DNA from 2 places in the Alicycliphilus denitrificans K601 genome. Region 2 is predicted to be linked to the other one. Evidence: predicted binding sites of a transcription regulator. Region 2 holds the regulator's gene; the other holds the start of a gene.

Region 1 (15,012 bases), 1.8 Mb from region 2:
TCGACCCGGGGCTGGCGTTCGGCACCGGGACCCACCCCACCACGCGCATGTGCCTGCGCTGGATTGCGCGCCAGGGCGTCGAGAACGGCGCCAAGGCGCTCGGCCGCGTGCTCGACTACGGCTGCGGCTCGGGCATCCTGGCCATAGGCGCGGCCAAGTTCGGCGCCTTGGACATCGATGCCGTGGACATCGATCCCGCGGCCGTGGAGGCCACGCGCCAGAATGCGCTGGCCAATGGTGTGTACCTGAACGCCGGCCTGCCGGAACAGGCGCAGGGGCAGTATCAGACCGTGCTTGCCAACATTCTGGCCACGCCGCTCAAGGTCCTGGCGCCCCTGCTGTGTGCCCATGTGGCGGAGGGGGGGCATCTGGTGCTGGCGGGCATTCTGGAGCGCCAGGCCCAGGAACTGACGCAGGCCTATGCGCCGTGGCTGAGCCTGCAGGTGGCCGATAGCGAGGACGGCTGGATCCTGATGACCGCGCGCCGCTGAGCGGCGTTCGTGCCCCGCGTGGGCCGCGGGCGGGCACCTACAATCCACAGCCGATGAGCCAGATCACCCGCTGCCCTTTCTGCGCAACGACCTTCAAGGTGGTCGCGGACCAGCTGCGGATTTCCGACGGATGGGTGCGCTGCGGGCAGTGCAAGGAGGTGTTCGACGCGTCCGAGCATCTGCTGCAGCCCGAGCCTGCCCAGCTGCTGCCGGAGATGCCGCTGGATGATCCAGGCCTGCCGGACCGGCACGCGGCCGACGCGCCGCAGCCGCAGGACAAGCCGGTCACGACCAGCGGCGGGAGCGAGGAAGTGGCTCCGCTGTCATCGCTGCTCAGGCGCGAGGCCGTGGCCGAAGAGCCCGAGGCCATGCCGGAGGCGGCGATCCAGGGCTACGAACTGCCGGGCGCCACCGTGGACGACTCCGCCTGGCCGCAGGAGCCCGATGCCGGGGTAGAGGCAGCGGAGCAAGGCGATGATCAACAGGAGGCGGAGCCCGCGCCGGACACGCTTGATGCCGAGCCACCCCCTGATGAAGAAGCGCAGGCCGCCGCACCGCCTGAATCCGAGCCGCTGGAGCCATTGCAGCCGCTGGAGCAGGAGTCGGTGCTGGTGGAGGGGACGGCGATCATGCCTGGCGCGGCCCATGAGAGCGATGCGCCGGAAGAGACGGCGGCATCGCCCGTGGCGGAGCCCGGATTCGTGACGGCCGCCCGGCGCAGCGCATTTTGGCGCAGGCCCGCGGTGCGTGGAGCATTGGCCGTGGCGGTCCTGGCGCTGCTCCTGGCGTTGGGCTTGCAGGTCGTGGTCCAGGAGCGCGACGCCATCGCGGCGCGCAGTCCGGCGGCGCATGCCTTGATGGAAAGACTGTGCGCACCCCTGCAGTGCACGCTGCAGGCGCCGCAGCGCATTGCCTCCGTGGTCATCGACAGCTCGTCCTTCCTCAAGGAACGCAACGATGCCGCAGCCTATCAGCTGCAGATGAGCCTCAAGAACATCTCCTCGCTCTCGGTTGCCATGCCGGCGCTGGAACTCACGCTGACCGACGTCCGGGACCGGGCGGTCTTGCGCCGCGTGCTGCTGCGCAATGACCTGGGGGCGCCCGCGGAGCTGGCGCCGGGGTCCACGTGGAGCGCCACGGTGTCCATGCAGGTCGCACAAGGCGCCGACCAGGTGGCCGGCTACCGGTTGCTGGCCTTCTATCCCTGAATCTTTTTACCCTTCCATCCGAAGCTTTCACCCTATGGCTGCGCTGATCTGTGGTTCCCTGGCATTCGACACCATCATGACTTTCGAGGGGAGGTTTGCCGAGCAGATACTGCCCGAGCAGCTGCACATCCTGAACGTGTCCTTCCTCGTGCCCACGCTGCGCCGGGACTTCGGCGGCTGCGCAGGCAACATCGCCTACGGCCTCAAGCTGCTTGGGGGCGATCCCAGGCCCATGGCCATGCTGGGCGCCGATGGCGGCGAATACCTGGCCCGGCTGCAGCAGCTCGGCATAGATACTCGCTTCATCGGCCAGGCCGGCGACACCTATACCGCACAGGCCATGATCATGACCGACCGCGACAACAACCAGATCACGGCCTTCCACCCAGGGGCCATGATGCAGGCGCACCGCAACCGCAACCGCATACCGCAGGACGCCGGCGTGCAGGTCGGCATCATTGCGCCCGACGGGCGCGAGGCCATGCTGCAGCATGCCGCCGAGTTCGTGGCGGCGGGCATTCCCTTCGTGTTCGACCCGGGGCAGGGGCTGCCCATGTTCAACGGCGACGAGCTGCGCCGCTTCATAGAGCAGGCGAGCTGGATCGCCGTGAACGACTATGAAGGCAAGATGTTGTGCGACCGCACGGGCTGGACGCTGGCCGAGATGTCCCGGCAGGTGCGCGGGCTCGTCGTCACGCTGGGCGCCGAGGGTTGCGAGGTCTGGGAGCAGGGCGCGCGGACCGAGGTGGCGCCGGTCAAGCCCGCGCAGGTGGTCGATCCCACGGGCTGCGGCGATGCCTGGCGTGGCGGACTGCTCCATGGCCTGGAAAAAGGCTGGCCCCTGGTGCGCTGCGCGCAGCTGGGCAACCGCCTGGGGGCGCTGAAGATCGCACAGCGCGGCCCGCAGAACTACACCTTGGACTTCACGCCGGACTGACAGGAGCGGAGCGCGGCTGGGCTGCGGCCATAAAAAAACCCGGTGCAAAAGCACCGGGTCGTGGCTGCTGATAAGCCAGGTTTTACGGCTTGCCGCCTGTGGGGAAGGGCCATGCAGCCTGGGGGTTCAGCGTGGTTTGCGCGGCAGGCGCAGGCGCTGCGGCGGGGGCCTTGGGGGCGACTTTCTTCGCGGCAGGGGCCTTCTTTGCCGCGGCGGCCTTCTTGGCGGCAGGCACCGCAGCCTTCTTGGCCGGAGTGGCCTTCTTCGCGGGCGCTGCAGCCTTCTTGGCTGGCGCTGCCTTCTTGGCCGCTACGGCCTTCTTGGCCGGTGCCGCTTTCTTGGCGGGTGCAGCGGCCTTCTTGGCCGGCGCTGCCTTCTTGGCCACTACGGCCTTCTTGGCCGGTGCCGCTTTCTTGGCGGGTGCAGCGGCCTTCTTGGCCGGCGCTGCCTTCTTGGCCACTACGGCCTTCTTGGCCGGTGCCGCCTTCTTCGCGGGTGCAGCCGCCTTCTTGGCCGGTGCTGCCTTCTTGGCCGCTACGGCCTTCTTTGCAGGTGCTGCCGCCTTCTTGGCAGGAGCAGCCTTCTTTGCAGGGGCTGCTTTCTTCGCAGCGGGTTTCTTCGCAGTTGCCATCATTTTCTCCTTGGGTCGATTTGCAAAGAGCACTCCGTGCCTGCATTGGGCATGGAGCGATCCATGGCAACGACACAATGCTCGTCACCACGAATGCGGGGACGCACCAGGGCCGCAACGCCGGTCGGCGCTGGGTGCGAGGAGCGTGGTTGAAAAATCATGGCCTGGTCAAGCGAGAGTCAATCCCAGGACAGTGCCCCGCCGGTCTGGTACTCGATGACGCGCGTCTCGAAGAAGTTGCGCTCCTTCTTCAGGTCGATCATCTCGCTCATCCAGGGGAAGGGGTTTTCTTCGTTCGGGAACAGCGCGTCCAGCCCGATCTGCGTGGCGCGGCGGTTGGCGATGTAGCGCAGGTAGCCCTTGAACATGGAGGCGTTCATGCCCAGCACGCCGCGCGGCATGGTGTCCTCGGCGTAGCGGTATTCGAGGTCCACGGCCTTGAGGAAAAGGCCCTTGATCTCGTCCTTGAACGCAGGCGTCCACAGCTGCGGATTCTCCAGCTTGAGCTGGTTGATCAGGTCGATGCCGAAGTTGCAGTGCATGGACTCGTCGCGCAGGATGTACTGGTACTGCTCGGCCGCGCCGGTCATCTTGTTCTGGCGGCCCAGGGCGAGGATCTGCGTGAAGCCCACGTAGAAAAACAGGCCCTCCATCAGGCAGGCGAAGACGATCAGCGACTTGAGCAGCGTTTGGTCGTTCTCGGGCGTGCCGGTTTTGAAGGCCGGATCCATGATCGCTTCGATGAAAGGGATCAGGAACTCGTCCTTGGCGCGGATGGACTCGACTTCGTTGTAGGCGTTGAAGATCTCGCCTTCGTCGAGGCCCAGCGACTCGACGATGTACTGGTAGGCGTGCGTGTGGATCGCTTCCTCGAAGGCCTGGCGCAGCAGGAACTGGCGGCACTCGGGGGCCGTGATGTGGCGGTAGGTGCCCAGCACGATGTTGTTCGCGGCGAGCGAGTCGGCCGTCACGAAGAAACCCAGGTTGCGCTTGACGATGCGGCGCTCGTCTTCGGTCAGGCCGTTGGGGTCCTTCCACAGGGCGATGTCGCGCGTCATGTTGATTTCCTGCGGCATCCAGTGGTTGGCGCAGGTGGCCAGGTACTTCTCCCAGGCCCACTTGTATTTGAACGGCACCAGCTGATTCACATCCGTCTGGCCGTTGATGATGCGCTTGTCGACCGCGGACACGCGGCGGTGTTGCGCGGCAGCGGGAGCGGCTGCCGGCGTGCGCGCAGCGGTGCTTTCGACGGGCTGCAGCGCGGGGGTATCGAGAGCCGTCGGCGGCGGCTCGACCGGGCGGCCGATTGCGCGGCTGCCGTCCATGAGCTTTTGCGATGAGGGCTTGACTTCGTCGTCCCAGGTGAGCATAGGATTTCCCGTGGTTGGATTATGAGAGCAGTGCTCCAAAATGAAAAGCACTGAAGCGTTGCCAGGCGGTGATTTGTTGCTTCACCACACAGGTGGACGCGATGGATGGGCCCGCGCCCGCCCGCATGCGCGGCGAATTCACTGGCAGGCCTCGCAGGATGGGTCGTCGATGGCGCAGAACTTCACGTCGGTGGCGGGCAATGCGCCTGCCTGCGTCTGGGCTGCTGCGGCTGCAGCGTTGAGCGCGCCGGACTGCGAGTCGGTGCCCGCGGAAACCGCGTTGAGCTGGCGCGTGTTCACGGTGCTCATCTCCACGTGCGTGGCGCTTTGCGTGCGCAGGTAGTAGGTGGTTTTGAGGCCGCGCACCCAGGCGAGCTTGTATGTCTCGTCGAGCTTCTTGCCCGAGGCTCCGGCCATGTAGATGTTCAGGCTCTGGGCCTGGTCTATCCATTTCTGGCGGCGCGCTGCGGCCTCCACGAGCCAGGCGGGTGCGACCTCGAAGGCCGTGGCGTACAGGGCCTTGACGTTCTGCGGCACGCGGTCGATCGCATGCAGCGACCCCTTGAAGTGCTTGAGGTCCATGAGCATCACGTCGTCCCACAGGCCCAGCTTCTTCAGGTCGCGCACCAGGTACTGGTTGATGACGGTGAACTCGCCCGACAGGTTGGACTTGACCGACAGGTTGCCGAACGAGGGCTCGATGGAAGCGTCCACGCCCACGATGTTGGAGATGGTGGCCGTGGGCGCGATGGCGATGCAGTTGGAGTTGCGCATGCCGTCCTGCGTGATCTTGCTGCGCAGGGCGTCCCAGTCCAGGCGCGTGGTGCGGTCCACCTCGACGTAGCCGCCGCGTTCCTTGGCCAGTAGTTCCAGCGAGTCAAGCGGCAGGATGCCCTTGGACCACAGCGAGCCTTCGTAGCTCGAATAGGTGCCGCGCTCCCTGGCAAGCTCGGTCGAGGCCCAGTAGGCGTAGTAGCAGATGGCTTCCATCGACTCGTCGGCGAAGGTCACGGCCGCGTCGCTGGAGTAGGGGATGCGCAGCTCGTACAGCGCGTCTTGGAACCCCATCAGGCCCAGGCCCACGGGGCGGTGGCGCAGGTTGGAGTCGCGCGCCTTGTCCACGGCGTAGTAGTTGATGTCGATGACGTTGTCGAGCATGCGCATGGCCGTGCTCACGGTCTTGCGCAGCTTGTCGTGGTCGATGGCACCGTCCTTGAGGTGGCGCGCGAGGTTCACCGAGCCCAGGTTGCACACGGCCGTCTCGGTGTCGCTGGTGTTGAGCGTGATCTCGGTGCAGAGGTTGGAGCTGTGCACCACGCCCACGTGCTGCTGCGGCGAGCGGATGTTGCAGGGGTCCTTGAAGGTGATCCAGGGGTGGCCGGTCTCGAACAGCATCGAGAGCATCTTGCGCCACAGGTCAACGGCCGGCACGCGCTTGAAGAGCTGCAGCTCGCCGCTGTCCACCTTGGCCTCGTAGGCGGTGTAGGCGCGCTCGAAAGCCTGGCCGTACAGGTCGTGCAGGTCGGGTACGTCGGAGGGCGAGAACAGCGTCCACTGGCCCTTGTCCATCACGCGCTTCATGAACAGATCGGGGATCCAGTTGGCCGTGTTCATGTCGTGCGTGCGGCGCCGGTCGTCGCCGGTGTTCTTGCGCAGCTCCAGGAACTCCTCGACGTCCAGGTGCCAGCTCTCCAGGTAGGCGCACACGGCGCCCTTGCGCTTGCCGCCCTGGTTCACGGCCACGGCCGTGTCGTTGACCACCTTGAGGAAGGGCACCACGCCCTGCGATTCGCCGTTCGTGCCCTTGATGCGCGCGCCGAGGGCGCGCACGCGCGTCCAGTCGTTGCCCAGGCCGCCGGCGAACTTGGACAGCAGCGCGTTCTCCTTGATGGACTCGTAGATGCCGCCGAGCTCGTCGGGCACCGTGGTCAGGTAGCACGAGGACAGCTGCGAGCGCAGCGTGCCGCTGTTGAACAGCGTGGGCGTGCTGCTCATGAAGTCGAAGGAGGACAGCAGCTCGTAGAACTCGATGGCGCGCGCCGATCCCGTCGTTTTAGGGTCGCCCTCCCGTAGCGCCAGGCCCATGGCCACGCGCATGAAGAAGGCCTGGGGCAGCTCGATGCGCGTCTTTTTCACGTGCAGGAAGTAGCGGTCGTACAGCGTCTGCAGGCCCAGGTAGTCGAACTGCAGGTCGCGCCCGGCCTTCAGTGCCTGGCCCAGGCGCTGCAGGTCGAAGTCCAGCAGGCGCGGGTCCAGCAGCTCGTTGTCCACGCCCTTGCGGATGAACTGCGGGAAGTTGGCGGCATAGGCAGCCGCCATGCCGGCGGGCGCTACGTCCTGGCCCAGCACCTCGCGCACGATGGTGTGCAGCAGCAGGCGTGCGGTGGCATAGGTGTAGCCGGGGTCCTTCTCGATCAGGGTGCGGGCCGCAAGAATGGAGGCCTTGTAGACCTCGTCCATGGGCACGCCGTCGTACAGGTTGCGCAGGGTCTCGGCGGCGATAGGCGCGGCCTGCACGTCTGAGCCCAGGTTGGCGCAGGCAGACTCGATGAGCGCCTGCAGGCGCAGGATATCGAGCTCGATGCGCTGGCCCTTGTCCAGCACGTACAGCGCCGGCATCTGGGGCAGCAGCTGCTCTTTCTTCTGCGCGCGCTCCTGCGCGCGGCGCTCGCGGTACAGCACGTAGGCGCGCGCCACCTCGTGGTGGCTGCCGCGCATCAGTCCCAGTTCCACCTGGTCCTGCACGTCCTCGATGTGGAAGGTGCCGCCGCTCGGGCGCGAGCGCATCAGGGCGCGCACCACGGCCTGGGTGAGTTCGTCCACCACCTCGCGCACGCTGGCGGACGCCGCGCCCTGCGTGCCGTGCACGGCGAGAAACGCCTTCATCATGGCCACGGCGATCTTCTGCGGCTCGAAGGGGACGACGGCGCCGTTGCGGCGGATGATCTGGTAGTGGCTGAAGACGCCGCCCGAGGCGTCGGTGGCGGGCGCGTCTGCGGCATGGGGCTGCGTGGAAGGCGCGGTGTTGGCGTGAACGGACGAAACTTGCATGGGTTTCCTCTTTGGTGTGTCGTCAGGGGGTGTGGCGCGCCGGGAAGGGCTGCCGGCGGGCGTCGGTGCGGGGTGCGGTCGATGTTGTTCCGCACACTATACATATGGTGCTTGAAGTGCTCAAGACACTACATGTAGTGTATGTCTGTACGAGGGGTGTCGGGCGGAACTGCTTCCTGGAAGGCGACGCCGTGCCAGGCCCTTGCCGCATGGGGCCCGGGCGCGCGCATGCCAATGGTGGCGCGTGTCTGCGGCGTTTTTGGCGCGCAGGCGCGCGCCAGGCCTCAAGGAGGGAACAGGATGCCCGAGCCCGCGAAGGCCGATCGCAGCCGCTGCCATTCGAACCCCGGGCCGGGGTCGTTCTTGCGGTGGGGCGCGATGTGTTCGTGCCCGGCGATGTAGCCGATGGGGTAGCGCCGCGCCAGGGCGGCGCACAGGCGGGTCAGGCTGCGGTACTGCGGCTCTTCGAATGCCTGGCCTTCCAGGCCTTCGAGCTCCACGCCGATGGAGTCGTCATTGCAGGCGTCGCGCCCGCGGTAGTGCGAGCGCCCGGCATGCCAGGCCCGCCGATCGGCGTCCACGAACTGCCACAGCCGGCCGTCGCGGGCAATGAAGAAATGAGCCGAGACCTCCAGCCCGCGGATGCTCTGGAAATAGGGGTGCGCGTCCCAGTCGAGCCGGTTGGTGAACAGCTGTTGCACTGCCGTTCCGCCGTACTGGCCCGGTGGCAGGCTGATGGAGTGCACGACGATCAGGTCGATGACGGCGCCCGCCGGCCGGGGGCCGTGGTTGGGCGAGTGCATGCGGCGCGCGGGCAGGTACCAGCCGCCTTGCCATGGCGTGCCCGGCCTACTGCGCTTCGCCATGGTTGTCGCCGTCCTGCGGCATGGCGATGTTGAGCCGGTCGATGCGGTAGCGGATCTGGCGCAGGCTGATGCCCAGGCGCGCCGCCGTGGCCGTGCGGTTGAAGCCCGTCTCGCGCAGGGCGCGCACGAGGATCTCGCGCTCATGCTGGTCCAGCCAGGCCTGCAGGTCGCTGGGCAGGGGGGGCTCTTCGCTGGCGGCAGTGGGTGGCGGCGCGGGGGGCGTGCCGGCCTCCGGTGGCGTTGGAGGCGGGGGCGCGGGGACGGCGGCGGCGACCTCCGCGGTGGTGGCAGCGGGGTGTTCCACCTGTAGCTCGTTTCCGTCGCTCAGGGCCACGGCGCGGTGCAGCAGGTTTTCCAGCTCGCGCACATTGCCCGTGAGCGGGTGCTGGGTGATGCGCTTCAGCGCGGCGGCGCCCAGGCGCGGCACGGGGGTGCCCGATTCCTGCTCGATGCGGGCGAGCAGCGCCTCGCACAGCGCGGGCAGGTCCTCGCGCCGCTCGCGCAGCGGCGGGATCAGGAGCTCGATCACGTTCAGGCGGTAGTACAGATCCTGGCGAAAGCGCCCGGCCTGTACGTCGGCCGCAAGGTCGCGGTGCGTGGCGCTGACGATGCGCACGTCCACGGTCTCTTCCTGCGTGGAGCCCAGCGGACGGATGCTGCGCTCCTGGATGGCGCGCAGCAGCTTGGACTGCATGGGCAGCGGCAGGTCGCCGATTTCGTCCAGAAACAAGGTCCCGCCGCGGGCGGCCTGGAAGTAGCCCTCGCGGTCGCTGGTCGAGCCGGTGTAGGAGCCCTTGCGCGCACCGAAGAACTCGGCTTCGAGCAGGTTCTCGGGAATGGCGCCGCAGTTCACAGCGACCAGCGGACCGTCGGCGCGCTGGCTGCTGGCATGCAGGGCGCGCGCCACCAGCTCCTTGCCCGTGCCCGATTCGCCGCGAATCAGCACGGGCGCCATGCTGCGCGCCACCTTGGCGATGCGCTGCTTGACGTTGCGCATGGCCTCGGACTCGCCGATCAGGCGCGCGAGCACCGGGTTGTCCGCGTCCGGCTCCTGTGCGGCCATGCGGGGAGGCGTGGCCGCGGGCAGCACGCCGCCCGTGCCCTGGATGGCCGAGGCTACGACCGAGCGGAACTGCTTGAGGTCCACGGGCTTGGTCAGGTAGTCGAACGCTCCCGAGCGCAGCGCCTCCACGGCGTTCTCGGCCGAGCCGTAGGCCGTCATGACCACGCAGCGCTCGCGCCGCTGCTGCTCGCGCAGGTCGTACAGCAGGTCCAGCCCCAGGCCGTCGGGCAGCCGCATGTCGGTGATCACGGCGTCGAACTTGCGGCGCTGCAACTGCTCGCGCGCCTCGGCCACGCTGGCAGCGGTCTCCACGCGGTAGCCCTCGCGCAGCAGCGTCAGCTCGTAGAGCGTGCGCAGGTCGGGCTCGTCGTCGACGACGAGGATGGAGGCGGCGGAGGCAGTGGCGTTCATGGAACCGGCGAGCGTGTCAGACCACGATTGTGTCAAACAGTGAGGAGCTCTCCGCCGGGCGCGTGGTACTGCGGAACGTGACGCTGAAGGCATTGCCCGCCACGGTGCCGTGCGCCAGCGCCCGGTTGGCGCGCTGGTAGGCGATGGCCGCGCCGTGGCGCTGGCACAGCTGTCGGCAGATGTACAGGCCCAGGCCGCTGGAGCGGCTCTCCGACGAGAAGAAGGGCTCGAACAGGTGTCGCTCCACGGACTTGTCCAGCGGCGCGCCGTCGCTCCAGACCTGCAGCTTGACCTGGCCCGCAGCCGTGGCACTCGTGCTCAGGCACAGCGAGTCGGGCTCCTGCCCCATGTAGCGCAGCGCGTTGTCCAGCAGGTTCACCAGCACCCGGCGCAGATGCTCGGCGTCGAACTCCACCTGGGCCGTGCCCGCGTTCAGTTCCAGGCACCCCTGCCGGCGGGCGGGGTCGTGCGCCTGCCAGTCGTTCCAGGCCTGCAGCACCGTGGCGTCCAGGGCCAGCGTGGACGAGGGCGCATGGCCGATCTGGTGCTGCACCCGAGCGATGTCGAGCACGTCCTCGGAGATGCGCACCAGCCGCTCGGCGTTCTGCCGGACCATGTGGGCCAGGCGCTTGTGGCCGGGGTCGCTCAGGTCCTCGTCCAGCAGCTCGTTGGCCTGGACGATGGCCGCCAGCGGGTTGCGTATCTCGTGCGCCACCGCGGCCGACATGCGGCCCATCGCGGCCAGCTTCTCGGTGCGCAAGCGCGCCTCCATCTCGCGCAGGTCGTGCAGGAACATCACGCACAGCGGCTCCTCGTCCGACGCGCCGGAGGCCGGCTGCGCGCGGGTGAGCCAGGTGCGGATGCGCAGGCCCATGGGGCTTTGGCCTTCGTGCAGGATGTTCACGTCGGCGTGCTGGGGCTGCTCCTGCCGGAACGTCTGCCGTGCCAGGTCCATCAGGGGTTTCCAGGCCGGTGTGTGCTCCAGCGCGAAGGGCGTGGAGGTCTTGGCCGCAGGGCCCAGCAGCAGCAGGGCCGCGGGGTTGGCCAGGCGCACCTGGCCCTGGTGGTCCAGCACCAGCACGCCGTCGGCCACGTGCTGCATGACCAGGGCGCTCACGGCGGTCTGCGTGCGCGCATCCATCTGGCTGCGCCGTGCCATCTGCTGCTCGCTGGTGAGCCTGGCTGCCAGCAGGTGCACCAGGTAGGCCACCAGGAAATAGCCCGTGCCCGTCACCGCCGTCTGCAGATAGCGTTGCGTGGCGTCGCCCCCGCCCTGGCTGCCCAGCCACCAGGCCCAGGCCAGCAGCAGCAGGGTCACGCCTGCGGTGGTGCCCAGGGCCAGCGTCAGCGTGCCCAGCACGCCGGCCATCAGGATGGGCAGGCCGAACAGCGGCGTGAAGTTCATGCTGCCCGACTGCTGCAATACCTGCAGCAGGCCGACGAGCGCGATGTCCACCCCGATCGAGGGCAGCCACTGGATGCCCGGGCGCGGATCGGGCGGCGTGCCGGCGCCGAACACCCGCAGCAGGGTGGCCGCGATCAGGTAGCCGAAGCTGGTCGCCAGCAGCGCGGGCTCTATGGCCTGATTCAGCACCATGCCCAGCAGCTGCAGCAGCAACAGCGCCTGCGCCACCATGACGCGGGCCGTCAGGAAAGCCTTCCACAGGCGCTGGAATGGCGGGCGGCCCGGGGGCTGTTCGGTGACGGTGGACGTGGGCATGGCGGACTCGCCTCAGGCCGGTCCCTGCTCCTGGTGCGCGCGGCAGCAGTAGCTGCGGCCATCTGCCCACAGAGCATCGCCCTGCGGCAGATGCACGCCGCAATGCGCGCAGCGGACCATGTTCTGCGGCGGCGCGATGCGCGAGCGGGGCGTGCCGCCCTGGCGCGGCGGCGGGCGGCGCTGGCTGCGCCACAGGGCGTAGACGACGGCGATCACCGCCAGGACGACGAGGTACTTCATATCGCGCGTCTGAGCACCACCTCGAGCACGAAGCGCGAACCCACGTAGGCCAGCAGCAGCAGCGCCGCGCCCGCGTACAGCACGCGCACGGCGCTGCGCCCGCGCCAGCCGAAGCGCGAGCGGCCCAGCAGCAGCACGGCGAACGTGATCCAGGCCAGCACGGAGAACACGGCCTTGTGGTCCCAGAGCCAGGCGCGGCCGTAGAGCTGCTCGCTGAACAGCCAGCCGGCGACCAGCGTGGCCGACAGCAGCACGAAGCCTGCCGACACGAAGCGGAACGTGAGGCGCTCCAGCGTCAACAGCGGTATGCCGCTGTTCGAATCGGCCGCCAGGCGTATCTGCCGCTCCGCACGGCCCATGAGCCCGGCATGGACCACGGCGGCGGCGAACAGGCCGTAGCACGCGATGCCCAGCGTCAGGTGCAGCGGCAGCCAGGGCGAGGCCGAGACATGCAGCGGCCGACCGGGGAACAGCGCCGCAAGGAGCACCGAGACGCCGCCCAGCGCGCACAGCGCCCAACGCGTGCGCATCTGCGGAAACAGCTGGCGCTCCACGGCGTAGGTGGTGAGCACCAGCCAGGCCGTCATCGACAGGGCGGCGGCAAAGCCGAAATGCGGCGTGCTGCCCAGCAGCCCCCAGGCCAGGGCGGCTGCATGCAGCGTCCAGGCAGGTGCCATGGCAAGGTGGCCGTGCTCTGCCTTGGCGCGCGACGCCACGGCCGCGGCCAGCGCATAGGCGACGGCGGTGGCCAGGGCCAGCAGCCAGGCGAGCGGGGAAGCACTGGGTAAAATCATAAGTTTGAAGTTTAGCCTTTCGCCCCTGGCCGCCGGGGCTGAGCCATCGGCCGGCGTATCCCCGGCCGATGCATCTGGAGCATTGGGCCATGGCCTCCGCACTCACCGAAAAACTCACCCGTCTCGTCAAGGAGATGCGCGGCCAGGCCCGCATCACCGAATCCAACGTGCAGGACATGCTGCGCGAGGTGCGCATGGCGCTGCTCGAAGCCGACGTGGCCCTGCCCGTGGTGCGCGACTTCATCGCACGCGTCAAGGAAAAGGCACTGGGCCAGGAGGTGTTGGGCAGCCTCAAGCCCGGCCAGGCGCTGGTGGGCATCGTTAACCAGGAACTGGCCGCCACCATGGGCGAGGGCGTGGCCGACATCAACCTGGCCGCGCAGCCGCCCGCCGTCATCCTGATGGCCGGCCTGCAGGGCGCGGGCAAGACCACGACCACGGCAAAACTGGCCAAGCACCTGATCGAGAAGCGCAAGAAGAAGGTGCTCACCGTCTCGGGCGACGTGTACCGCCCGGCCGCCATCGAGCAGCTCAAGACCGTAACGAAGCAGGCCGGCGCCGAATGGTTCCCCAGCAGCCCCGACCAGAAGCCGCGCGACATCGCGCTGGCGGCGCTGGACTATGCCCGCAAGCACTACTTCGACGTGCTGCTGGTTGACACCGCCGGGCGCCTGGCCATCGACGAGCTGCTGATGCAGGAAATCAAGGACCTGCACGCCGTGCTGAACCCCGTGGAGACCCTGTTCGTCGTGGACGCTATGCAGGGCCAGGATGCGGTGAACACGGCCAAGGCGTTCAAGGAGGCGCTGCCGCTCACCGGCATCGTCCTCACCAAGCTGGACGGCGACTCGCGCGGCGGCGCGGCGCTGTCGGTGCGCGCCATCACCGGCGCGCCGATCAAGTTTGCTGGCGTGTCCGAGAAGATCGACGGCCTGGAAGTGTTCGACGCCCAGCGCCACGCCGGGCGCGTGCTGGGCATGGGCGACATCGTGGCCCTGGTCGAGCAGGTCACGGCCGGCGTGGACCTGGAGGCGGCGCAGAAGCTCGCCGCCAAGGTCAAGAGCGGCGACGGCTTCGACCTGAACGACTTCCTGGCCCAGCTGCAGCAGATGAAGCAGATGGGGGGGCTCTCCAGCCTCATGGACAAGCTGCCCGCGCAGCTCACCGCCAAGGCCGGCCAGGTGGACATGGACAAGGCCGAGCGCGACATCCGCCGCAAGGAAGGCATCATCTGCAGCATGACCGCGCAGGAGCGCCGCAGGCCCGAACTCATCAAGGCCACGCGCAAGAAGCGCATTGCCGCCGGCGCCGGCGTTCAGGTGCAGGAAGTCAACCGGCTGCTCAACGAGTTCGAGCAGATGCAGGGCATGATGAAGAAGATGAAGGGCGGCGGTCTCATGAAGCTCATGAAGAAGATGGGTGGCATGAAGGGCGGCCTGCCCGGCATGGGCGGCATGCCGCGCTTCTAAGTAAAAATGGCCTCCGGCGCTTGACTGGAAAGCGCTGACAGCTATCAAACTGAAAGCAGCTCTGCGCTTTCGGACGTCGCCACCTCGCCACGCAGCGTGTAGGTGCGCGCCTCGGTGATGCGCACGTCGATCATCTGGCCGATGAGGCGCTCGCGGCCGGGGAAGTTGACCACGCGGTTGCACTCGGTGCGGCCCATGAGCTCGCCGGCGTCGCGTTTGCTCACGCCCTCAACCAGCAGGCGCTGCACCGTGCCCACGCGCTCCTGGCTGATCTCCAGGATGTTGCGGTTGATGACGGCCTGCAGCTCCTGCAGGCGGCGCAGCTTCACGTCGTGCGGCGTGTCGTCGTGCAGGTTGGCGGCGGGCGTGCCGGGGCGGGGGCTGAAGATGAAGCTGAAGGAGTTGTCGAAGCGCACGTCGTGGATCAGCTTCATCATCTTCTGGAAGTCTTCCTCGGTCTCGCCGGGGAAGCCTACGATGAAGTCGCTGCTCATGGCCATGCCGGGGCGTATGGCCTTGAGCTTCCTCACCGTGCTCTTGTATTCCATGGCCGTGTAGCCGCGCTTCATGGCCATCAGGATGCGGTCGCTGCCGTGCTGCACGGGCAGGTGCAGGTGGCTCACCAGCTTCGGGATCCTGGCGTAGGCCTCGATCAGGCGCGGCGTGAATTCGTTGGGGTGGCTGGTGGTGTAGCGGATGCGTTCTATGCCCGGGATCTCGGCCACGTATTCGAGCAGCAGGGCGAAGTCGGCTTTCTCGGC
Region 2 (15,012 bases):
CCCAGCGTCACGCTGCGCTGCGGCAGCTGCACCAGGACATCGCTCACCTCCAGGCGCCCGGCCTCGGCCAGCGAGGTCTTGGCGGCATCCGCGATCCCGGCAGTGCGCAGGGTGCGGCATTTCTTCTCCGCAGCCGCGCAATCGAGCGCCAGCTTGCCCAGGGACAGCGTGGCCACCTTGGCGGCCATGGCATCGCCGTTCCTGGCCAGCCCCAGGTCTGCATCGAGCATGCCCGCCAGCGAGGGTTTGAGCACCCCCGCCAGATACGGCGCCGCCATGGCCATGGAGAGCCCGCGAACGGAAACCGCGGCCTGCGCCTGCACGTCCGTGGCCTGCCCCTGCACCGCAAGCCGCGCCGCATCGCCCTTGGCGGCCCCGCCGGACAACTGCGTGCTCAGGCGGAACTGCAGCGGCTGCTGGAACGGCAGCGCAACTGCCCAGGCTTCGGCCTGCAGGTTTTCCGCCTTCCACGCAGCCTTTCCACCCGGCAGGCTGGCGTCGGTCCAGTCGACGACGCCGTCGTGCAGCCCCACCCGTCCAAGCCGCACCTGCCATGCGGCATCCTGCGGCGCCGGCGTGGGCTTGGCCGTGGCGTCCGCGCCATCGGCCGGCTGCGCCAGCCCGGGAAGCGCCACGGCACCCGCCACATCCCTGCGCAGATGCACGTGGACGCCATGCCAGTCGATGGCGTCGACGTCCACGATGCGCTGCAACGGCCGCACATCCTTGAGAGCCACCTGCAGCGCATCGAAGTCCAGCAGGGGCTCGCCCGCCGCATCGGTGGTCCGGACGCCATGCAGCCGGACACCCCCGCTGATCGTGAGCCGCGGCGTGGCGTCCTCCTGCTCGAAGCCCAGCTTCAGGTCGGCGTCGAGCACGCCGGATTTAAGGCGCACCGGCACACGGCTTGGTATATAGCCGCTGAAGGGCCCGAGATCGAAGCCATCGACATGCAGGTTGACCTCGGTCTGCCGGTTCTGGGCGAACGGAGTCGTCTGGGCGGCGGTGTCGAAGGCGCTGCCGTTCAGCTCGAAGGCCAGCCTGGGCGTGACCTTGACCTCGCGGTCCGCAGAGAAATTGCTCAGGAACGGAACATCGATGCGGAGGCCGCGCAGCATATGGACCTTGCCCACCGTCCGATCGTCGAAATCCAGGGCTCCGCCGCGCAGCGCGAGGTTGTAGAGCGCAAAGCGCAGCGGCCGGGCCTCGCCGTCCCGGGTCTTCGGCTGCTGCGCAAGGCGATCCAGCACGTCATCGAAGTCGTAGTGTCCCGGAGCGGTCTGCGTGACGTGGATCACCGGCTCGTCCACCTGCACCGCATCGATCACCGGCGCGAGCCGCCACAGCGACTGCAGTTCTGCATCTATATAGATACGCGCTATCTGGACCTGGGACGCCTTGCCGTCCTCGGATGCAATGGACAGCCCATGGACCGTGGCCTCCAGCGTCCATGGCAGGAACTCCACCTTGGAGACCGTCACCTTGCGCCCCAGGGCCTCCGAGGCGTGCCGCTCAATCTGCGACCGCGCAACGGGTGGAACGACAAGCCAGGCCAGCAGCCACAACCCCAGCAGGCAGGCCAGAAGCCACGCCGCCCGCCTTGCCCACCGATGATGCTTGATAGTTTGTATGACTTGCGACACGCGGTACCCGATCATTTGAGCTTCGGACGCTATTGAATCAGCGAACGTCGGCGTGCCAGTGTAAATAAGTGCAAAAAGAAAGCCCGGTGGACGGAGTCTTTCCGTGCACCGGGCTTGACGGCAGACGCAACGGTCTTTTGCCATCGTTTGCACCGCGGAGAGGATCGTCCCCGGTGCAGGAGGCAAGGTATTGCCTCCAGGGTTTGCCTTGGAAGCGAGGAACCTGTTGCTCGATGCAGCACTGCGTGCCGTTCATCCAGATGGTTTCGCCTCTTCCGGCGGACGCCTGAATCGCTCAGGCACCTCTAAGGTAGCAAATCTCCGCGCGCTCTCCAACAGCTTTCATCAATGGCGACGGTGCGTCGATTGCAAGTTTCATTTCGCGGTGTTTGCTGCGTTCGATTACAGCGCCTCCTTTGCGCCCGAAATGCCTGTTTTCGCACTTATGCACAGTGTTGTAATTATTTTTTTGTATTAAAAATATGTTTATTAGTGTTGACTATGCATTTAGTGAACTCCTAGAATCCGCCAGCCTTCAAAACACAGGTCCGTAATAACCCTAACCGGCTCCCGACGCCGGCTACGACAGTCCGCAAGTTCCCATGGCATAGCCGGCCATGGCACGGGCTGGATGGCATACCAGCCCAGGCAAAGAGACCTGGCAAAACCGAGTCCGCCCGAGCGCCTCTGCAGGCGCCGCGCCTTCCGGGACTCGACTCAGAAAGGAAAGCTATGACAGCGTCAGGAAAAGTCATTGCCGGCGTGCGCACAGTCATCGCCGATGTGGTCAATGGTCTTCTTGAAGTGACCCATAACGGCTTCGCCCTGCTCGGGTTGGTCGTCGTCTTCGCGGCCGTCACGCTGACGGCGCGCCCGGACCTGCGCCAGATCGGCGAGGACGAGCTGCGCGGCTGGCTGCATGCACGCCAGGTCGCCGAGGACGGCTTCCCGCTGGAGCCGGCCGCAAGCGACCGCGCAATGGCCATCAATCCCAGCGAGCTGCCGCGCGAGCAGGCGGCCGTGGCCTACTGGCTCAGCAAGAAATACCGCGTGGCGCCCGAGCCCCTGGCGGCCCTGGTGACCGAGGCCTACGAGATCGGCTCGCGCACCAAGCTCGATCCGACGCTGATCCTGGCCATCATCGCCGTGGAGTCGAGCTTCAACCCGTTCGCGCAAAGCGCTGTCGGCGCGCAGGGCCTGATGCAGGTGATGACCCGCGTGCACACCGATAAGTACGAGGGCTTCGGCGGCCAGCTCGCCGCGTTCGACCCCGTGGCCAACCTGCGCGTGGGCGTGAAGGTGCTGCAGGAATGCATAGCGCGTGCTGGCTCGCTCGAAGGCGGCCTGCGCTACTACGTGGGTGCCGCCAACCTCCCGGACGACGGCGGCTACGTGGCCAAGGTGCTGGCCGAGCATTTCCGCCTGCGCCAGGTGGCGGGCGAGCGCAAGGCCGCGAAGCCGGTGCTGTCCACCAAGGCCCCGGCGGCGCCCGAGACCGCGCAGCCCGCGGGCGAGAAAGTGGCCCTGCTCGACGGCGGAGTCTGAGGCCGCGCCGGCGCCATAGGGGACGGGCGCCGTCAGCTACACTAGCGGGGTACGCAACTGGCGATAGGCGCGCAAGGCCCATGGGCCCCGCCGCTGACGTGGAGACCGGCAGAAAGCCCTGTTTTTCTGCAAACCACTGGGGAGCGTGCCGCGCGGATGAGCAGCCAAGCCCCGCAGCGATCCGTCGTTCGCCTGGGCAGCCCTTGATTGCCAAGGGACACTGAGAGTTCATAGGACTGCCATGTATCAACGCAATATTCTTGTCGAACAAACCGATCCCGAGGTGTGGGCCGCCATCCAGGCCGAGAACCGCCGCCAGGAAGAGCACATCGAGCTGATTGCCAGCGAGAACTACGCCTCCCCCGCCGTCATGGCCGCGCAGGGTTCGCAACTGACCAACAAGTACGCCGAGGGCTACCCGGGCAAGCGCTACTACGGCGGCTGCGAGAACGTGGACGTGATCGAGCAGTTGGCCATCGACCGCATCAAGCAGCTCTTCGGCGCCGAGGCCGCCAACGTGCAGCCCAACTCGGGCTCGCAGGCCAACCAGGCCGTGCTGATGGCCTTCCTCAAGCCCGGCGACACCATCCTGGGCATGAGCCTGGCCGAGGGCGGCCACCTCACGCACGGCATGGCGCTGAACATGAGCGGCAAGTGGTTCAACGTGGTCTCCTACGGCCTCAACGAGAAGGAAGAGATCGACTACGACGCGTTCGAGGCCAAGGCCCGCGAGCATCGCCCCAAGCTCATCATCGGCGGCGCATCGGCCTACGCGCTGCGCATCGACTTCGAGCGCATGGCGCGCGTCGCGAAGGAAGTCGGCGCCATCTTCTGGGTGGACATCGCCCACTACGCGGGCCTGGTGGTCGCAGGCGAGTACCCCAACCCCGTGCCGCATGCCGACGTGGTGACCTCCACCACGCACAAGAGCCTGCGCGGCCCGCGCGGCGGCATCATCCTCATGAAGGCCGAGCACGAGAAGGCCATCAACTCCGCGATCTTCCCCGGCCTGCAGGGCGGCCCGCTGGAGCACGTGATCGCCGCGAAGGCCGTGGCCTTCAAGGAGGCGCTGTCGCCCGAGTTCAAGGCGTACCAGCAGCAGGTGGCGAAGAACGCCAAGGTGTTCGCCGAGACGCTGACCCAGCGCGGCCTGCGCATCGTCAGCGGCCGCACCGAGAGCCACGTGATGCTGGTGGACCTGCGCGCCAAGGGCATCACCGGCAAGGCCGCCGAGGCGGCGCTGGGCAAGGCCCACATCACCATCAACAAGAACGCCATCCCCAACGACCCCGAGAAGCCCATGGTGACCAGCGGCATCCGCGTGGGCACGCCCGCCATCACCACGCGCGGCTTCAAGGAGGAGGAAACCCGCATCACCGCCAACCTGCTGGCGGACGTGCTGGAGAACCCCGACGACGAGGCGCATCTGGCCGCCGTGCGCGCCAAGGTCAACGCGCTGACCAGCCGCTTCCCGGTCTACCGCTGATCGCGCGAGCGCAGGCGCTGCCGCGATGAAGTGCCCCTTCTGCAGCCACCAGGACACCCAGGTCATCGAGACCCGGGTGTCCGAGGACGGGGACTGCATCCGCCGCAGGCGCCAGTGCGGCGCCTGCGAAAAGCGCTTCACCACCTATGAGCGGCCGGAAGTCAACTTCCCCGCCGTTGTCAAGAAGGACGGCCGCCGCGTCGAATACGACCGCCACAAGCTGCTCGGCTCCTTCAAGCTGGCGCTGCGCAAGCGCCCGGTGAGCACGGTGCAGATCGATTCGGCCATCGAGCGCATCGAGGAGAAGCTGCTGCACTTGGGCCAGCGCGAGGTGATCTCCAGCCGCATCGGCGAGCTGGTCATGCGCGAGCTCAAGAAGCTCGACAAGGTGGCCTACATACGCTACGCCAGCGTGTACCGCAGCTTCGAGGACATCGACGAGTTCCGCGCGCTCGTCGACGAAGTACGCAAGTAAAGACGCTATTCTTCAGATAGCTGCCAGCGCTTGTCCATCAAGCGCTGGAGCCTTTTTTCATTCAAATACTGGCGGGAATGGGCGGCACCGCCTGCCGCACGTCGCCGCACTGCGCGCGCTGGCGCAGCGCGTGGTCCATGAGCACCAGCGCGAGCAGCGCCTCGGCGATCGGGGCGGCGCGTATGCCGACGCAGGGATCGTGGCGGCCGCGGGTCACGACCTCGGTGCTCCGGCCGTGGACGTCGATGGATTCGCGCGGGCTGATGATGGAGCTCGTCGGCTTGATGGCGAGCTGCACCTCGATGTCCTGCCCCGTGCTGATGCCGCCCAGCACCCCGCCCGCGTTGTTGCCGGCGAAGCCCTGGGGCGTAAGCGAGTCGCCGTGCGTGGTGCCGCGCTGGGCCACGCTGGCGAAGCCGGCGCCGATCTCCACGCCCTTGACTGCGTTCAGGCCCATCATCGCGTGGGCGATGTCCGCGTCGAGCTTGTCGTAGAGCGGCTCGCCCAGCCCCACGGGCACGCCGGTGGCCTGCACGCGGAGGCGCGCGCCGCAGGAGTCGCCGCTCTTGCGCAGCGCGTCCATGTAGTCCTCGTAGGCCTGCACGTCGGCCACGGGGGCGAAGAAGGGGTTGTTCGGCACATGCTCCCAGTTCTCGAACGGGATGGGCAGTTCGCCCAGCTGCGCCATGCAGGCGCGAAAGCGCGTGCCGTACGTCTCGGCCAGCCACTTTTTGGCAACGGCGCCGGCCGCCACGGTGGGCGCCGTCAGGCGCGCGGACGAGCGCCCGCCGCCGCGCGGGTCGCGCAGGCCGTACTTGTGCCAGTAGGCGTAGTCGGCATGGCCCGGGCGGAAGCTCTGGGCGATGTCGCCGTAGTCCTTGCTGCGCTGGTCCTGGTTGCGGATCAGGAGCGCGATCGGCGTGCCAGTGGTCCTGCCCTCGTAGACGCCCGAGAGGATCTCCACCGCGTCGGGCTCGTTCCGCTGCGTGACGTGGCGGCTGGTGCCGGGGCGGCGCCGGTCCAGGTCGGCCTGGATGTCGGCCTCGCAAAGCGCCATGCCGGGCGGGCAGCCGTCGATCACGCAGCCGATCGCCGGGCCATGGGATTCACCGAAGTTGGTGACGCAGAAAAGGGTGCCAAGTGTGTTGCCGCTCATAGGGGCGTGATTATCCCAGAGCGGTTGCAGCTATGAAATAAATAGCTGCCAGCACTTGCTAAACAAGCGCTGACGGCCAATCCGGCGTGAAAGTCAATTCGCGGGGGGCGATTCTTCCTGCGGCCAGTCACGGATGTAGGCCTTGAGCAGCTTGTTCTCGAAGTTCTGGCTGTCCACCACGGCCTTGGCCACGTCGTAGAAGCTCACCACACCCATGAGCATGCGCTTGTCCATCACCGGCATGTAGCGCGCGTGCTGGCCCAGCATCATGCGGCGCACCTCGTCCATGTCGGTCTCCAGCGTGCAGGTCAGCGGCGCGTCGTCCATCGCCGAGCGCACCAGCATCGTGCCCACGGAGCCGCCGTTCTTCACCAGCACCTGGATCACCTCGCGGAAGGTCAGCATGCCCACGAGGTCGCCGTGCTCCATGACCACCAGCGAGCCTATGTCCCTCTCGGCCATGGTCTGCACCGCGCAGGCGAGTGGCTCGTCGGGGTGCACGGTGTAGAGGGTGTTGCCTTTGAGGCGCAGGATGTCGCTGACTTTCATGCTGGGGTATCTCCGAATGGTTCTGCAGGCGCTGCGTGCAGCCCCCTATCCGCGGGGAAATATAGCCCACAAATAGCCCACAATGGCGCGCAGGTTCACCACTTTGGAGATATGGATGCCCGGATACACCGACCCCGGCTTCGACACACTCGCGCTGCACGCGGGCGCGCGGCCCGATCCCGCCACGGGGGCGCGTGCCGTGCCCATCCACCTGACGACCTCGTTCGTCTTCGATTCGAGCGACCATGCCGCTGCCCTGTTCAACATGGAGCGTCCCGGCCATGTGTACAGCCGCATCAGCAACCCCACGAATGCCGTGCTGGAGCAGCGCGTGGCCGCGCTCGAAGGTGGCGTGGGCGCGATCGCCACGGCCAGCGGCCAGGCGGCGCTGCACCTGGCGGTCTGCACGCTGATGGGCGCGGGCGGGCACATCGTGGCCAGCACGGCCCTCTACGGCGGGTCGCAGAACCTGCTCAACTACACGCTGCGGCGCTTCGGCATAGAGACCAGCTTCGTCAAGCCCGGCGACCTCGCCGGCTGGCGCGCAGCCGTGCGGCCCAACACGCGCCTCTTCTTCGGAGAGACCGTGGGCAACCCAGGGCTGGAGGTGCTGGACATTCCCGCCGTGTCGCAGATCGCCCACGAGGCCGGCGTGCCGCTGCTGGTGGACTCCACCCTCACCTCGCCCTGGCTCATCAGGCCCCTGGAGCATGGCGCGGACCTGGTCTACCACTCGGCCACCAAGTTCCTCTCGGGCCACGGCACGGTGATCGGCGGCGTGCTGGTCGATGGCGGCAGCTTCGACTGGGAGGCCTCGGGACGCTTTCCCGAGCTGACGCAGGCCTACGACGGTTTCCACGGCATGGTGTTCGCCGAGGAGAGCACCGTGGGCGCCTTCCTGCTGCGCGCGCGCCGCGAGGGCCTGCGCGACTTCGGCGCCTGCATGAGCCCGCACACGGCCTGGCTGATCCTGCAGGGCATAGAGACCCTGCCGCTGCGCATGGAGCGCCACATGCGCAACACCGAGCGCGTGGTGCAGTTCCTGGCCAGCCATCCGTTCGTGGCGCGCGTGGGCCACCCGCTGCTCGAATCGCACCCCGGCCACCAGCTTGCGCAGCGGCTTCTGCCGCGCGGCGCAGGCTCGGTGTTCAGCTTCGACCTCAAGGGCAGCCGCGGGCAGGGCAAGAAGTTCATCGAGGCGCTCAAGCTCTTCTCCCACCTGGCCAACGTGGGCGACTGTCGCAGCCTGGTGATCCACCCGGCCAGTACCACGCACCACCGCCTGGACGACGAGGCGCTGGCCGCAGCCGGCATAGGCCAGGGCACGATACGCCTGTCGATCGGGCTGGAGGACGCCGGCGACCTGATCGACGACCTGCAGCGCGCGCTCAAGGCCGCAGAAAAAGCGGGGGCGTGATGTACGTCGACGTCAACGGCGCACGGACCTACTGCTACACCGGCGGCAAGCCCCTGGAGCCGGGCAGGCCGACGGTGGTGTTCATCCACGGCGTGCTCAACGACCACAGCGTCTGGGCGCTGCAAAGCCGCTACCTGGCCCACAATGGCTGGAACGTGCTGGCCGTGGACCTGCCCGGCCACAGCAAGAGCGCGGGCGAGGCGCCCGCCAGCGTGGAGCAGGCGGCCGGCTTCGTCGTCGCCCTGCTCGACGCGCTAGGCATCCAGCGGGCGGCGCTGGTGGGCCACAGCTGGGGCTCGCTGATCGCGCTGGAAGCCGCCGCCCGCCTGGGCGCGCGTGCGAGCCACCTGGCGCTGGTGGGCACGGCCTACCCGATGAAAGTCTCGCCGGCGCTCATCGAGTCCTCTCTGCACGAGCCCGAGAAGGCGCTGCGCATGGTCAACACGTTCTCGCGCAGCACCCTCGCCCCGCCGCTAGGGGCGGGCTTCTGGGTCTATGGCGCGGGCATGGCCCTGGGCCGGCGCGTGCTGCGCAGCAACCCGCAGGTCAACGTGTTCCACCGCGGCTTCGTGGCCTGCGACAGCTATGCGGGCGGCGAGCAGGCCATCGCGGCCATCCAATGCCCGGTGCTGTTCGTGCTGGGCACGCTGGACCAGATGACGCACCCGAAGGCCGCGCAGGGACTGATCCAGGCCGCGCGCGCCGCGGGCAGGCAGGTGCAGGTCGCGCAGCTGCCCGTGGGGCACCACCAGATGAGCGAGGCGCCGGACGAGACGCTGCTTGCATTGCGCGATTTTCTGACATGAATCAAAATGGGCTGTAACGCCCGTCCAGCAAGCGCTGACAGCTACTCATTCGATAGTATCCGCCCTTTGATGGCGGCCGTTTCCCGCCCCATATGCCGGGGCATTGCCGCGCCACGCATGCCCGCGCCCTAGACTGGGCCGCAACCATCCGCGTGGCCCGGCGTGCGCAGCGCCGGGCATGCGCTCCCGCATGCCGACGACGACGCCCACCGAACACCGCGACACGCCCTGGCACGCCCTGCCCGCAAGCGCCATCGCGGAGCGCCTGGCCACCGACGCGCGGTACGGCCTGCCCCACGCCGAGACCGCCCTCCGCCTGGCCCGGCACGGCCCCAACCGCCTGCCCGCGCCGCCGCGCCGGCCCGCGTGGCGGCGGCTGCTGGCGCAGTTCCACAACATGCTGATCTACGTGATGCTGGCCTCGGCCGCCATCACCGGCGCGCTGGGCCACTGGATCGACACGGGCGTGCTGCTGGGCGCGGTAGTCATCAACGCCGTCCTCGGCTTCGTGCAGGAGGGCAAGGCCGAGTCGGCGCTCGACGCGATCCGGCGCATGCTCTCGCCGCAGGCCACGGTGCTGCGCGGGGGCGAGCGGCAGCTGGTCGCGGCCGAGCAGCTCGTGCCAGGCGACATCGTGCTGCTCGCCTCGGGCGACAAGGTGCCGGCCGACCTGCGGATCCTCTCGGCCAAGAGCCTGCGCGCCGACGAGGCGGCGCTCACGGGCGAATCGGTGCCCAGCGACAAGAGCGAAGCCGCAGTGGCCGAGGACGCGCCGCTGGGCGACCGCCACTGCATGCTCTATTCGGGCACGCTGGTGGCCGCGGGCACGGCCGTGGGCGCGGTGGCCGCCACGGGCACGCGCACCGAACTGGGACGCATCGGCGCGCTGCTGGCGCAGGTGGAGCCGGGCACCACGCCGCTCCTGAGCCAGATCGCGCGGTTCAGCCGCTGGCTGGCGGCGGCCATCCTGCTGTTCGTGGCCGTGACCTTCGTCATCGGTGTGCTCTGGCGCGGGCAGGCGCCCTCCGACATGTTCATGATGGCCGTGGCGCTCGCCGCATCGGCCATCCCCGAGGGGCTTCCCGCCATCATGACCATCACGCTGGCCCTCGGCGTGCGCCGCATGGCGCACCACCACGCGATCATCCGGCACCTGCCGGCGGTGGAGACGCTGGGCTCGGTCACCGTGATCTGCTCGGACAAGACCGGCACCCTCACCTGCAACGAGATGACGGTGCAGCGCGCGGTGACGGCCGACCGCGTGTACGAGGTGACGGGCAGCGGCTACGCGCCGCAGGGCGGCTTCCAGGTGGGCGGCATGAACGCGTCGCCCGCCGCCGACCCCGTGCTGCAGTCCATGGCCCGCGTGGCGCTGCTGTGCAACGACTCCGCGCTGAACCACGGCGCCGAGGGCTGGACGCTGACGGGCGACCCGACCGAGGGCGCACTGCTCGCCTTCGCCCTCAAGGCGGGGCTGGACGGCGCCGCCACCCACGCGGCGCTGCCGCGCATCGACGCGATCCCGTTCGAGTCCGAGCACCGCTTCATGGCCACGCTGCACCACGACCACGCGGGCCACGCGCTCATCCTGGTCAAGGGCGCGCCCGAGCGCGTACTCGACATGTGCAGCACGCAAAGCGCCCTGCAGCACGGCGAGCAGGGCTGCGCACCGCTCGACCACGACTACTGGCGCCGCGCCGCCAACGACTGCGCCGCGCGCGCCCTGCGCGTGCTGGCCATCGCCGCCAAGCGCGTGCCCGCGCAGCAGCACGCGCTCTCGTGGGACGACATGGAAGGCGGCTTCACCCTGCTGGGCATCCTGGGCAGCATGGACCCGCCGCGCCCCGAGGCCATGGCCGCCGTGGCCGAATGCCACGCGGCGGGCGTGCGCGTGAAGATGATCACCGGCGACCACGGCGAGACGGCGCGCGCCATCGGCGCGCAGCTGGGCATCGGCCTGGGGCGCCCCGCGCTCACGGGAGCCGAGATCGAGCTCATGGACGACAGCGCGCTGCGCGAGGTGGTGGACAGCGTTCATGTCTTCGCCCGCGCCAGCCCCGAGCACAAGATCCGCCTGGTGCAGGCCCTGCAGGCGCGCGGCGAGGTCGTCGCCATGACGGGCGACGGCGTGAACGACGCCCCGGCCTTGAAGCGCGCCGACGTGGGCGTGGCCATGGGCAGGAACGGCACCGAGGCCGCCAAGGACGCTGCCGCCATGGTGCTGGCCGACGACAACTTCGCCACCCTGGGCGCGGCCGTGCGCGAGGGCCGCGGCGTCTACGACAACGTGCGCAAGTTCATCCTGTTCATGCTGCCCACCAACGGCGGCGAGGCGCTCGTGGTGTTCTTCGCCATCGCATTCGCGCTGCAGCTGCCGCTCACCGCCGCGCAGGTGCTGTGGATCAACCTCGTCACCTCGGGCACGCTGGGCCTGGCGCTGGCTTTCGAGCCGACCGAGAGCGACGTGATGCGCCGCCCGCCGCGCGACCCGCGCGAATCGCTGCTTTCGGGCCCGTTCATATGGCGCGTGGTCATGGTGTCGCTGCTCATGGCCGGCGCCTCGCTCGGGCTGTTCCTGTGGGAGCTCTCGCGCGGCTCCAGCCTGGAGACCGCGCGCACCATGGCCGTCTGCGCCGTGGTCGCGGCCGAGATGTTCTACCTGTTCAACAGCCGCCACATCCTGCGCAGCGCGCTCACGCGCGAAGGGCTGCTGGGCAACCCGCAGGTGCTCATGGCGATCGCCGCGTGCGCGCTGCTGCAGCTGGCCTTCGTGCACGCGCCCTGGCTGCAGGCCGTGTTCGGCTCCACTGACCTGTCCCCTGGCGAATGGCTGCGCGTGCTGCTCTCGGGCGCGGTGGTGTTCGCGGCGGCGGAGCTGGAGAAGTGGGCGATGCGCCGCTCGCGCTCTACGCCAGCAGCCGACACAGCGCGCTGAGGCTGGGCACCGTGGCGTGCGGCGGCGCGCCCTCGTGCGGCCAGTCGGCGCCGACCGTGTTCAGCCACGCGGCCTGCATGCCGGCATCCAGCGCGCCGCGGGCGTCCAGCAGCGCATCGTCGCCCACGTGCAGCACCTGCCCGGGGGCCACCCCTGCGGCCTGCGCGCCCGCGTGGAAGATGCGCGCATCGGGCTTGGCCACGCCCAGCTGCGTGGCGCTCAGGCTGGCCTTGAAATAGCGCCCGATGCCGATGCGGTGCACGTCGGCATTGCCGTTGGAGACGGCCACTACCGGCCAGCGCGTGGCCATGAAGTCGAGCGCCGCGAGCGCATCGTCGAACAGGTCCACGCGCTGGCGCTCGGCGAAGAAGAACTCGAACGCGGGCTCAGCGAGCAGCGGGTCGTCGCCCGCCTGCGCGAGCGCCATGCGGATCGACTCGCGCCGCAGCGCGCTCAGGTCGTGCCGCAGGTCGGGCCGCAGCGTCTCCATGCGCTGGCGGATGGCGCGCAGCGCCTGAGCGTCGGAGAACAGCGCCGCCGTGGCGGGCGCGTGCGCGGCCAGCCAGCCGGCCAGCGCGGCCTCGGCCCGGGAGATGGCGGGCCACACAGGCCAGAGCGTGTCGTCCAGATCGAGGGTGATGGCGCGGATGCGCGGCAGATCGAGGGTGTGTGCATTCGTCATCAGGCGGTGAAGCATAGGCCACAATCGCCCCCCATGCCTTCTCCCGCCACCGCCATCCTGCTGTGCAACCTGGGTACGCCCGACGCCCCCACCGCGCCCGCGCTGCGCCGCTACCTGGCCCAGTTCCTGAGCGACCCGCGCGTGGTGGAGATTCCGCGCGCGGCATGGCTGCCCATCCTGCACGGCATCATCCTGCGCACGCGGCCCGCCCAATCCGCCGCCAAGTACCAGACGATCTGGACGCCCGATGGCTCTCCCCTGGCCGTGTGGACAAACAAGCAGGCCGTGATGCTGCGCGGCTGGCTCGGCGAAGCCGGCGCACAGGTACAAGTGCTGCCCGCCATGCGCTACGGCCGGCCCGCCATCGGCGCACAGCTGCAGGCCCTGCAGGCCGAGGGCGTCAAGCGCGTGCTGGTGCTGCCGCTGTACCCGCAGTACTCGGGCACCACCACCGCCAGCGTGGTGGACGACGTGGCCGCCTGGACGCGCCGCCAACGCCACTTCCCCGAACTGCGCTTCGTGAACGACTACCACGATGACCCCGGCTATGTCGCCTCGCTGGCCGCCAGCGTGCGCGCCCATTGGCAGCGCGAGGGCGGCCCGGCCGACAAGCTGGTGATGAGCTTTCACGGCATACCCGAGCGCAACGTGCGCCTGGGTGACCCCTATGCCGACCAGTGCCGCACCACCGCGCGCCTGCTGGCCGAGGCGCTGGGCCTGGCGCCCGAGCAGTACCAGCTCACGTTCCAGTCGCGCTTCGGCAAGGCCCGCTGGCTGGAGCCCTATACCGAGCCCACGCTGGTGGCGCTGGCCCAGGCCGGCACGCGCCGCGTGGACGTGATGTGCCCCGGCTTCACCGGCGACTGCCTGGAGACGCTGGAAGAGATCAACCAGGAGGCGCGCCACGCCTTCCTGCAGGCGGGCGGGCAGGAGTTCCGCTACATCCCCTGCCTGAACGACAGCCACGCCTGGATCACGGCACTCAGCCGTATCGCGCAGCGGCACCTGGCAGGCTGGCCGGACATGTAGCGGCGCGCCCTTATCACCATCACGCATAAGAACAATCCGATTCTGTCGTTGATCTGCGGCAAGGGCGCAAAGACAATCGCGGACAGTCTCTCTATTTGCCGTCCAGGATCCGCCATGAAAAAACTATTCGCCATCGCCGTATTCGCCGCGGCCGCCCATGCCGGCTGGGCCGCCCAGCCGCTGCTGACGCCGGCCGAGCTCAGCGCCCAGACGGCGCAGCCCACGCCGCCGCGCGTGATCGACATCCGCGACCCCGCCAGCTACGGCGCCCAGCACATCCCCGGCGCCGTGAACGCCCCCTACGGCAAGTGGCGCGGCCCGGCCAGCAACCCTGGCGAGCTGCCGGACACGCCCAAGCTCACCGAGCTGGTGCAGTCGCTGGGCCTGACGCCCGGCACCCATGCAGTCGTCGTCTCGACCGGCTCCGACACCACCGACTTCGGCGCCGCGGCGCGCGTGTACTGGACGCTGAAGCTGCTGGGGCTCAAGGAGCTGTCCATCCTTAACGGCGGCATGAAGGCCTGGAGCGACGCCAAGCTCGCGCAGGACGCGGCCGTGCCCCAGGTGGCGCGCAGCGCCTACCAGCCCCAGATCGACGCCAGCCTGCTGGCCACGCGCGACGACGTGGGCCAGCACGTGCAGCTGAACAACGCCGCGCTCGTGGACTCGCGCCCCGACGCGTTCTACCAGGGCAAGGTGCGCGCGCCCGCGGCCAAGCTCGCCGGCACCCTGCCCGGCGCGCAGCAGCTCGACTTCAACCAGTGGTTCGTGCCCGGCACCACCACCTTCGTGGACAAGGCCACGGCCCAGAAGATCGCCGCCAAGGTCAAGCGCGAGCAGGGCCAGGACATGGTGGCCTTCTGCAACACCGGCCACTGGGCCGCGACCGACTGGTTCGGCCTGTCCGAGATCGCGGGCCTGCCCGGCGTGAAGCTGTACGCTGGCTCCATGGTGGACTGGACCCAGTCCAAGGATGCGCCGCCCATGGCCAACCAGCCCAGCCGCTTCGAGGCACTGGCCTACGACGCCAAGCAGTGGTGGGAGCGCAAGACCAAGTAAGCCAGCCGCTAAAAGCAGCATCGTTTATAGTCAAAACGGCTGCCAGCGCTTGATGGTCAAGCGCTGGCAGCTCTCTTTTTTATAGACCATTCACATGAAACGACTCCCCCTCGCGGCCGTACTGGCCGTTTTCACGGGCTGGCTGCTGTGGAGCGTGTCCGCGCGCCAGGCCGCGCTGTTCGTCGTGGGCCTGGGCCTGGGCGCGGTGCTGGCCGGCCAGCGCTTCGGCT

What was found. The regulator NrdR, encoded in region 2, represses ribonucleotide reductase genes. The targets are predictions, from matches to a motif close to CACNANATNTNGTG.
Region 1: ALIDE2_RS19020 (ribonucleoside-diphosphate reductase subunit alpha) is a predicted target of NrdR. The motif match lies at 7,815-7,828, and genes of this name have one in related genera.

What each region holds. Positions count from the first base shown of each region.
Region 1 covers NC_015422.1:3,985,224-4,000,235, forward strand. Annotated here, with positions in the region: gene prmA (50S ribosomal protein L11 methyltransferase) at 1-491, shown strand, start outside; gene ALIDE2_RS19000 (zinc-ribbon and DUF3426 domain-containing protein) at 545-1,699, shown strand; gene ALIDE2_RS19005 (carbohydrate kinase family protein) at 1,734-2,636, shown strand; gene ALIDE2_RS19010 (hypothetical protein) at 2,719-3,267, opposite strand; gene ALIDE2_RS19015 (ribonucleotide-diphosphate reductase subunit beta) at 3,447-4,637, opposite strand; gene ALIDE2_RS19020 (ribonucleoside-diphosphate reductase subunit alpha) at 4,776-7,688, opposite strand; gene ampD (1,6-anhydro-N-acetylmuramyl-L-alanine amidase AmpD) at 7,973-8,554, opposite strand; gene ALIDE2_RS19030 (sigma-54-dependent transcriptional regulator) at 8,538-10,028, opposite strand; gene ALIDE2_RS19035 (sensor histidine kinase) at 10,045-11,748, opposite strand; gene ALIDE2_RS19040 (PP0621 family protein) at 11,761-11,988, opposite strand; gene ALIDE2_RS19045 (cytochrome C assembly family protein) at 11,985-12,782, opposite strand; gene ffh (signal recognition particle protein) at 12,872-14,251, shown strand; gene miaB (tRNA (N6-isopentenyl adenosine(37)-C2)-methylthiotransferase MiaB) at 14,296-15,012, opposite strand, start outside.
Region 2 covers NC_015422.1:2,211,581-2,226,592, reverse strand. Annotated here, with positions in the region: gene ALIDE2_RS10610 (DUF748 domain-containing protein) at 1-1,658, opposite strand, end outside; gene ALIDE2_RS10605 (lytic transglycosylase domain-containing protein) at 2,376-3,188, shown strand; ZMP/ZTP riboswitch at 3,232-3,393, shown strand; gene glyA (serine hydroxymethyltransferase) at 3,430-4,674, shown strand; gene nrdR (transcriptional regulator NrdR) at 4,700-5,149, shown strand; gene aroC (chorismate synthase) at 5,211-6,305, opposite strand; gene ALIDE2_RS10585 (CBS domain-containing protein) at 6,399-6,854, opposite strand; gene ALIDE2_RS10580 (O-acetylhomoserine aminocarboxypropyltransferase) at 6,970-8,271, shown strand; gene ALIDE2_RS10575 (alpha/beta fold hydrolase) at 8,271-9,077, shown strand; gene ALIDE2_RS10570 (cation-transporting P-type ATPase) at 9,256-12,012, shown strand; gene ALIDE2_RS10565 (HAD family hydrolase) at 11,984-12,709, opposite strand; gene hemH (ferrochelatase) at 12,728-13,723, shown strand; gene ALIDE2_RS10555 (sulfurtransferase) at 13,838-14,782, shown strand; gene ALIDE2_RS10550 (YeeE/YedE thiosulfate transporter family protein) at 14,877-15,012, shown strand, end outside.